One region of the Salmonella bongori NCTC 12419 genome, then DNA from elsewhere that is predicted to be linked to it. Evidence: predicted binding sites of a transcription regulator. Region 1 holds the regulator's gene; each other region holds the start of a gene.
What was found. The regulator PhoB, encoded in region 1, activates phosphate uptake and scavenging genes when phosphate is short. The targets are predictions, from matches to a motif close to CTGTCATAAAACTGNCNNAT.
Positions count from the first base shown of each region.

Region 1 (3,284 bases):
ATTTAACAACAGCGCCGGGGCCGCCTCAATTTTAGACAACGTAAGTAATTGTTTTACAAGCCCTTCCATGCGGTGCGTCTGCTCGCGCATTGTATGCAGCGCTTTCTCGCGCGTCGCCCCTTCCAGCGCCTGTTCCTGCATCATTTCCAGATACCCCTGCAGTACCGTCAAGGGCGTACGCAACTCATGGCTAACGTTGGCAAAAAAGTTACGCCTCGCCCCTTCGAGCTGGTGCATTTGCGTCACATCGCGCGCCACCATCAGGAGCTGCTTATCGGTATAGGGCATAACACGGATCTCCAGATGCCGCCCAGTATTCAGCACCAGATGGAGCGGACGGGTAAAATCCCGCGTTTTTAAATACTGCGTAAACTCAGGATAACGCAGCAGGTTGAGAATGTTCTGCCCGTTGTCATCCGGCCAGCGTAGCCCCAGTATCTGTTGCGCTAAACCATTACACCAAAAAATACCGCCCTCTTCCGTGGTCAGTACGACCGCATCAGGTAGCGACTCCGCGCCGCTGCGAAAGCGTTTAATTAAATTACCCAGCTCGCGGCGACGCTTTTTATTGCGTAATTGCATCTGGTGTAAACCGTATAACAACGGTTCCCAGCTTCCCCGTCCCGGCGGCGGCGTCATACTCCTGTCAACCCATAACCACCAGGAGAGACGTAATAAATTCCAGAAATGCCAGACAAGCAGCCCTGTCACCGCCGCCAGTAAAAACCATGGCAGATAACCCAAAAAAGCGCTAAGGATAAGCGCGGGGATGCAACAGAGCACCAGCTCCAGCACCAGCCTTTTCCATGACAGCCGTTCCAGCACGCGTCATACTCCCTCAAGAATGGAAAGCCTTCTCCGCCAGGAACACACTGGTTCTGCGGTCGGAAAAGGCATTAAAAGCGGGTCGAAAAACGATACCCTGTCCCGCGTACCGTTTGCACCATCCGGTCATGGCCGCTGTGCTCGAGCGCCTTACGCAAACGACGAATATGTACGTCGACAGTCCGGTCTTCGACGTACACATTGGTGCCCCAGACATGGTTAAGTAGCTGTTCACGACTGTAAACACGCTCCGGGTGCGTCATAAAGAAATGGAGTAATTTGAATTCGGTCGGCCCCATATCCAGCGGACTGTCGCCGGTCATCACACGGTGAGAGCCAGGATCGAGGCTCAATCCCTGCATCTCAATCACCTCTTCGACCGCCATCGGCGAGATTCGCCGCATAACGGCCTTAATGCGCGCCACCAGTTCTTTAGGGGAAAACGGCTTGGTAATGTAATCGTCGGCGCCGGTTTCCAGACCGCGCACGCGATCTTCTTCTTCCCCTCTTGCCGTCAGCATAACCACCGGAATATCCCGGGTCATAGCCTCACGTTTGAGATGTTTAATAAACTGTAGCCCTGACCCGCCGGGGAGCATCCAGTCAAGAAGGATGAGATCCGGCCAGGGTTCATTCAATTGACTCACTGCACTGTCATAATCTTCGGCTTCTACGGGCTGAAAGCCATTTTGCTCGAGCACGAAGCACACCATTTCACGAATCGGCGCTTCATCTTCTACGACCAGAATACGTCTCGCCATAATTTGCCCTGTTAGTCGTTAGTTATCAATGCCGCGCCATTATGCGTCAGATTTATGACAGATTTATGAAAAAAAGCAGCGGTATTGACTGCATGTTGATGATTTATGACACAGTTAAAACACTTCATGACAAAGTACAAACGATAAATTGCGCCCAAAAAGAGAGGAGATGACGTGTATAATCGCGCTCACGCTTTTTTTGCATGGAACCGTTATGCGCATCCTCCACACCTCTGACTGGCATCTGGGACAAAACTTTTACAGCAAAAGCCGCGCCGCGGAGCATCAGGCTTTTCTGGACTGGCTGCTGGATACCGCGCAATCCCACCAGGTGGATGCCATTATCGTCGCAGGCGATATCTTCGATACCGGTTCACCGCCAAGCTATGCCCGGGAACTTTATAACCGGTTTGTCGTCAATTTACAGCAAACAGGCTGCCATCTGGTGGTACTGGCCGGTAATCATGACTCCGTCGCCACGTTAAACGAGTCGCGTGAAATTTTGGCGTTTCTCAATACAACCGTGATCGCCAGCGCGGGCTATGCGCCGCGACTCCTTCATTGTCGCGATGGCTCGCCTGGTGCTGTACTGTGTCCTATTCCCTTTTTGCGCCCGCGCGACATTATCACCAGTCAGGCCGGATTGTCCGGCCACGAAAAACAGCAACAGCTTCTTCATGCGATCGCCGATTATTACCAGCAGCAGTACCAGCAAGCTTGCCAACTGCGCGGCGACAGGACGTTGCCAATTATTGCGACAGGGCATTTAACTACCGTCGGCGCCAGTAAAAGCGATGCGGTGCGCGACATTTATATCGGCACGCTGGATGCCTTTCCGGCACAGCATTTCCCGCCAGCGGATTATATCGCATTGGGACATATTCATCGCGCGCAATGTGTCGGCGGTACGGAGCATATCCGGTATTGCGGCTCCCCCATCGCACTCAGCTTTGATGAGTGCGGCAAAAGCAAATGTGTACACCTGGTGACGTTCGACGAGGGGAAATGGAAAAGCACCGAGAGTCTGCCCATTCCTGTAACTCAGCCGCTGGCGGTGTTAAAAGGCGATCTGGCGTCAATTACTGAACAGCTTGAGCAATGGCGCGGCGTGGAACAATCACCTCCCGTCTGGCTGGATATTGAAATCACTACCGATAACTATCTGCATGATATTCAGCGAAAAATTCAGGCACTAACGGAGTCCCTGCCGGTAGACGTGTTACTGGTGCGCCGTAGCCGCGAGCAGCGTGAACGCGCCCTGGCGAACGAACGTCGGGAAACGTTAAGCGAGCTGAGTGTAGAAGACGTTTTTGCGCGGCGCCTGGCGCTGGAAACATTAGACACTCCGCAACGAGAGCGCCTGAATCAGCTCTTTTCCACCACGCTCTACGCGCTGAACGAGGAGCATGAGGCATGAAAATTCTCAGTTTGCGGCTGAAAAATCTAAACTCGCTGAAAGGAGAATGGAAGGTCGACTTTACCGCCGAACCTTTTGCCAGTAATGGATTATTCGCCATTACCGGCCCGACCGGCGCAGGAAAAACAACCCTGCTTGATGCCATCTGCCTGGCGCTGTACCACGAAACGCCGCGCCTGAATACGGTATCGCAGTCGCAGAACGATTTAATGACACGCGATACGGCAGAGTGTCTGGCTGAAGTGGAATTTGAGGTCAAAGGCGAAGCCTGGCGCGCCTTC
Region 1 is NC_015761.1:408,954-412,237, reverse strand. It holds gene phoR (phosphate regulon sensor histidine kinase PhoR) at 1-825, opposite strand, end outside; gene phoB (phosphate response regulator transcription factor PhoB) at 897-1,586, opposite strand; gene sbcD (exonuclease subunit SbcD) at 1,801-3,003, shown strand; gene sbcC (exonuclease subunit SbcC) at 3,000-3,284, shown strand, end outside.

Region 2 (3,284 bases), 1.1 Mb from region 1:
GATATCGTTCGGCGCATCCCATTCTTTGGTCCACAGGAAGGAGAAACCAAACTTCTGGATGCTTGGCCAGGAGGAGATGATCAGGGAGACAATAATGCCGCCCAACATCAATAGCACAATCAGCGCAGCCAGTTTTACCAGCGCACTGAAAATCATGTCACCCTTTTTACCCGGCGGGTTAAAAGCAGGCTTGGTTGCAGCCATAAATCACTCTTTCCATTAAACGCGTTTTACGACGTTGCCCCTGCCGGATGGCGCTACGCTTATCCGGCCTACAACGTGGGCCTGCGGTCGAAACCGTAGGGCGGATAAGCGTAGCGCCATCCGCCAATTCGTTAATTAATACAGCGCTTTACCGCTGCTGTCCTTTATACTGGTTTTCCATGCCGCACGGACCTGCTCAACCACGTTATCCGGCAGGCTGGCGTAGTCCAGATCATTCGCCTGTTTGCCACCGTTTTTGTAGGCCCAGTCGAAGAACTTCAGCACTTCCGCGCCCTGCTCCGGTTTCTTCTGCGCTTTATGCACCAGGATGAAGGTAGTGGAGGTGATTGGCCACACATCGTCACCTTTCTGGTTAGTCAGATCCTGCGCAAAAGTTTTGCTCCAGTCTGCGCCTTTCGCCGCATTTGAGAAGCTTTCTTCCGTCGGGCTCACCGCTTTGCCATCCGCTGAGATCAGTTTGGTGTAAGCCAGGTTGTTCTGCTTCGCATAAGCGTATTCAACGTAACCGATAGCGCCAGGCAGACGCTGTACAAACGCGGCAATACCGTCATTGCCTTTACCGCCCAGACCGGTCGGCCAGTTCACGGTAGAGCCTGCGCCCACTTTCGCTTTCCATTCTTCATTCACTTTCGCCAGGTAGCTGGTAAAAACGAAGGAAGTACCGGAACCATCAGCACGACGCACCACGGCGATATTCTGTGAGGGCAGTTTCAAACCCGGATTCAGTGTGGCGATCGCCGGATCATTCCATTTTTTTATTTTGCCGAGGTAAATATCCCCCAACGTTTTACCGTCCAGCACCAGTTCGCCAGACTTCAGGCCAGGAATATTTACCGCCAGCACCACCCCGCCAATAACGGTCGGGAACTGGAACAGGCCTTCCTGATTGAGTTTTTCGTCAGACAATGGAGCGTCGGAGGCGCCGAAATCAACGGTATTCGCAGTAATTTGTTTTACGCCGCCGGAGGAGCCTATCCCCTGGTAGTTAACTTTATTGCCTGTTTCTTTGTTATAAGTATCTGCCCATTTGGCATACACCGGCGCAGGGAAGGTAGCACCTGCGCCTGTCAGGCTTGCCGCCGCGTTAACAGCGAAAGCGCTCATCGATAAGGTCGCGGCGACAACAGTTGCGACAGTGGTACGCATAACTTTCATAATGTCTCCTGCACGGTTTTCGTAAATTGTTGTTTGAGTTGCTACTGCGAGCAAAATAGGACAATTTAATGACAGTTATATGTGAGGTTTGTGACAGTTTAATGACAATGAAAAGAATAGCCGGAGGGCAGGCCCGCCAGGCGTCGGGCCCACTGATATCGGGAAGAGGGATTAGTTTTTAATTTCCATCGTAATTGTCACACTGGCGTCAAACTGGCCTGGTTTTGGTCGCGTTCCGGTTGCACTGGCCGGCGCGGCAGAAAAAATAAATTCGCCATCTTCTTCGCCTAAACGACTGCGGCTTCCCATCTCCGTTTCCATACGGCCACCGTTCACATCCACTTCATTGTTAAGCTCGTCATACATCTTAATACCAACATCGGCATTCGACGTTTCTATCACCGTAGGTAACGACCCGGCCTGAGTAGCATGTAAAGCAACCTCGACACCCTGACCAGAAGACATTCCCGTGCATTTTACCGATGCAGTTATCGGTATTTTTTTGTCGGTTAATGCGCTTCCTGGCGTTGTAGAAAACTCTGATGCCAGAATTTTACCGAAATCTACTTCGATCGTCTGACCACCATTGATGACGCACTCCTGAGGAGCGGTAATATCGCCCTGGATATAAACATCCGATAGCTTATGAGTATTTTCAGGGTTTAAAGAAGAGGTGGTTGCATATAACGATGCCAGTAAGGTCGCAGGTATCTTTACTATGCCTATAAACGGTTCTTTTACATAGAAGTAAATAATCGCATCCGAGCCACTGGTAAAATTTGTTGTATTTTTATTATTCGTACAAGTATAAGAGCCATCTGGATCGTTAGGTTTATTATTAAAAGGAACGTTCAGGTAGCCGCGCCCGAGAACCTCAATAGATATTCCAACATCAAGATACTCATCCAAATAGTAATATTGAATACTACTTCGCATACTCATTTTTTGTAAGGCGGGATTATCTTCAGCGGTAAAATAGACATAACTATAATCCCTATTACAATGGCAAACGCCTTTATATTGTTCGCCGTTATCTACATGTTGATTGATAGTCTTACCGGCTTTATTTTGCGCTGCGCTAATTTTAGTCCCCGTGAACACCAATATGCTATGGTGAACGCCACCATCTGCCTCACAGTAAGTATCCGCAGCAAAAACAGTATGATAAAAACAGACCATTAGTAGTAGAAAGTATTTTATATTATTCAATTTAGCGTCCTGTCTCACTTACAAATGACGGGGATTTGTATGAGCTCATTATCTTTCTGTTCAGCAAGATGATAATCAACAATACATGTATTTTGTCCGGAAATGATAAATTGCCCCTTTTCCGGCATTCCGGATAAATAGAGTTCGCCATTATCACCAACAATTCCGGTGACGGTTCCAGAATCCAGCTCCGCCGTCGCCATCGCCCCAAAGGGGACTGGCTTACCGTTGCCTTGATTAACGTTAAACAGCACGCGATAGCCCACATGGGTAACAAACGCCGCTTTGACGACCGCGCCGCGTGTTGGCACCAGATTCACTACCGTGTTATCCAGTTCAATATTGGCTTTGGCAAAATAATTACTGTTTATTGCCACCCGGTTCTCATCATACGGGTTAAGCTGGGTTTTTACCGTGTATCCGCGCCAGTCGGTGGAAACCCCGGTGGCGTTCTCTACCGATAAACCGCCAGCGCCCGGCGCTTCGACTAACGCCACGGTTTCGCCCAGTTCCTGCGAGAAGGTAATGCCGCCGCTATGCACCAGGATGCCGCCGCGTGCGCCGTAGTTCAGGCGTTGCGAATCGCGGCTCCAGGCATAGCTGCCGTTCACCGCACCATAGGTGCCGTTGTATTCCATACTGGCGTTGCCGCTATAGACATCTTCTGGCGAGCTATCCCACGATTCCTGGACGTT
Region 2 is NC_015761.1:3,746,101-3,749,384, forward strand. It holds gene pstC (phosphate ABC transporter permease PstC) at 1-204, opposite strand, end outside; gene pstS (phosphate ABC transporter substrate-binding protein PstS) at 340-1,380, opposite strand; gene SBG_RS17725 (fimbrial protein) at 1,552-2,589, opposite strand; gene SBG_RS17730 (fimbria/pilus outer membrane usher protein) at 2,604-3,284, opposite strand, start outside.
Region 2: the regulator PhoB is predicted to act here: its motif matches at 1,469-1,488, upstream of pstS (phosphate ABC transporter substrate-binding protein PstS).

Region 3 (3,284 bases), 1.4 Mb from region 1:
ACCAGAGTTTAAAACATCGTTCATTTCACCACCTCAATGTAGAGACGTCATTCTACCACTGCTACACGGGAAGGAAATCTCTGGTACAAAACGTTTACCAGGGAATAAATTTATTGATGGCGCAAATACCGCTGAAAAATTGTACATCCTGATCGCACATGATATTAAACACCTGCGCCCACAGCAGCAGACATACCACCACTACGATGCCGAGGACGACCCATCGAAATTTTTTCACTCCACTCTCCGATCTTACATCTTATACCGCTAAATTATCATGCGTTACTTAAACCAGGAGTAACTGTAGCGGCATTATATGTTTTTAGGAATGATTCACTTGTTTCAATCAATGTACACGCTACTCTTATTCTAACGAAAAAACAAAAGAGGTTGTAATGCGTTTGATCATTCGCGCAATAATATTGTTTTCCCTGGTATGGATAGGCTTACTGCTGAGCGGCTATGGCGTACTGGTAGGAAGTAACGTGAACGCGGCGGGACTAGGCCTGCAGTGCCATTACCTGACCGCACGCGGCACCAGCACAGCGCAATATGTCCATACGAATAGCGGTATCATCGGCTTTTCTGACTGCCCTATTTTCAGAAAAAGCGCCACTGTCGTGGATAATGGCTAAGCGCTAATAAATAATTTCATGCTGAAACTATCCTGGAAATTTTTCCTATATTGACTATTGGTTATAAGCGCCGTTAAATATTATTTTAATAACCGTTAAATAAGCAGATTACCATTATCATTTTTATCATTCCCACTCATTAAATGTTATAAAAAAAACAGCCACATTTTTCGTGGCTGTTTTTTAGCGTCATAGCAATAATATTGCTCAGAAGGGATAATTGTTGTAACCCATTTGCTCAGAAATTTTACGTGCAGCGGTGTGCAACATAGCAACATATTCCTGTAAACGCTCTTCGGAAAAGCGTAGCGTTGGGAAAGAAATGCTTAACCCTGCAATCACTACGCCAAAACGATCGAATACCGGTACGCCGATGCAACGTAAACCTTCTTCCTGCTCTTCGTTATCTTCACCATAACCTTGCTCGCGCACTTTATCCAACAGAGGCAATAAGGCTTCTGTGCTGGTAATGGTTCGCCCGGTGCTTTGTTTATACTCTACGCCATCCAGAATCTGCTTAACCTCATCGCGATCGCGCCAGGCCAGAAGCACTTTGCCAATAGCGGTACTGTACAGGGGATTACGGCGGCCAATGCGTGAGTACATCCGAAGATTGTACATAGAGTCTATTTTGTGGATATAGACAATGCTGTCTTCATCCAGAGCACCAAGATGGATAGTTTCTTTCGTCAGACGAGAAAGCTCGCGCATCTGGATGTCCGCGCTGCGGATCAAATCAACATTTTGCAAAGCTCGCGCGCCCAGTTCAAACAGCTTTAGCGTCAGCGAGTATTTTTCCGACTCCCCTTCCTGCGCCACGTAGCCCAGCGTTTTCATGGTCTGTAAAAAGCGATAAACGGTGCTTTTCGACATCATGACGCGCTGCGACAGTTCGGTAATCCCTATTTCACGCTCTTCACCCAGCGCCTGCAGAATGCCGAAAACCTTCAGCACAGAAGATACAGAATCAGGCTGTTTATCCAGATCTGCGTTTGCCATTTATCACCTCATTACGAGCGTTTTATAAAATTCAGAACAAGTTTTTATTATAATTTCACGCCAGGTCGCCCGCAATCCATCTTTGCTTACTTCGTTACAAATCTGCGACATAACGCCGCGATAGTAATGCTAAAATTATTATTCAGATCATAATTGCTCTTATTACAAAATACTTATGGAAAAAAAACGGGCTGACGGCCTACCCCTCCCGCAGCGATATGGCGCAATCCTGACAATTGTCATCGGTATTTCGATGGCGGTTCTGGATGGTGCCATCGCTAATGTCGCGCTGCCAACCATCGCCGCAGATTTACACGCCTCCCCTGCCAGTTCCATCTGGATTGTCAATGCGTACCAAATCGCGATTGTTGTCTCACTGCTTTCCCTCTCTTTTTTGGGCGACATGTTTGGTTATCGCCGGATCTATAAATGTGGACTGGTTATATTTTTGCTTTCATCATTATTTTGCGCGCTTTCAGACTCGCTGCAAATGCTCACGCTGGCGCGTATCGCTCAGGGGTTTGGCGGCGCAGCGCTCATGAGTGTCAATACGGCACTCATTCGTCTTATCTACCCCCAACGCCATCTGGGACGCGGGATGGGGATTAACTCTTTTATCGTTGCCGTCTCTTCGGCTGCAGGCCCAACTATCGCCGCGGCAATCCTGTCCATCTCATCATGGAAATGGCTGTTCCTGATTAATGTTCCGTTAGGCGTCATCGCCTTAATACTGGCCATCCGCTTTTTACCGGCAAATAGCTCTCATGGTACTAAACCTCGTTTTGACTTACCCAGCGCGGTAATGAATGCGCTCACATTCGGCCTGCTGATTACCGCACTGGGCGGTTTTGCCCAGGGGCAATCGCTCACGCTGATTGGCGCCGAGTTGCTTATCCTGGTCGTGGTCGGTTTTTTCTTCGTCCGCCGCCAGCTGGCTTTACCTGTTCCCTTGCTTCCCATTGACCTGCTGCGCATCCCGCTCTTTTCGCTCTCCATCGGCACTTCGATTTGCTCGTTCTGCGCACAAATGTTAGCTATGGTCTCACTGCCTTTTTACCTGCAAACCGTACTGGGCCGTAGCGAAGTAGAAACCGGCCTGTTGTTGACTCCCTGGCCGCTGGCAACCATGGTAATGGCGCCGCTGGCCGGTTATCTGATTGAACGTCTTCATGCCGGTTTGTTGGGCGCGCTGGGAATGGTGGTAATGGCTACCGGGCTGTTTGCGCTGGTGATACTGCCCGTCTCCCCCTCTGATCTGAATATTATCTGGCCGATGATGCTTTGCGGCGCGGGCTTTGGTCTGTTCCAGTCACCAAATAATCACACCATTATTACTTCCGCGCCACGTGAACGTAGCGGTGGTGCCAGTGGGATGCTGGGCACAGCACGGCTGCTAGGTCAAAGTATCGGCGCCGCGCTGGTGGCGCTCATGTTGAACCAGTTTGGCGATAGCGGTACGCACTTGTCCCTGCTCGTAGCAGGCATTCTGGCCATCCTCGCGGCGGTGGTGAGCGGTTTACGTATTACGCAGCCGCGCGTTCAGGCGTAAAAAAAGCGCGTCGGAAGACGCGCTTTTTCCTGTTACCACGAGCGTATTATTTAAGGTATTCACCACTACGCAGCGCTTCAATACGTTTATCCAGCGGTGGA
Region 3 is NC_015761.1:1,851,372-1,854,655, forward strand. It holds gene SBG_RS08710 (YebO family protein) at 1-24, opposite strand, end outside; gene mgrB (PhoP/PhoQ regulator MgrB) at 95-238, opposite strand; gene SBG_RS08720 (YobH family protein) at 396-635, shown strand; gene kdgR (DNA-binding transcriptional regulator KdgR) at 843-1,634, opposite strand; gene SBG_RS08730 (MFS transporter) at 1,810-3,183, shown strand; gene htpX (protease HtpX) at 3,230-3,284, opposite strand, start outside.
Region 3: the regulator PhoB is predicted to act here: its motif matches at 1,726-1,745, upstream of kdgR (DNA-binding transcriptional regulator KdgR).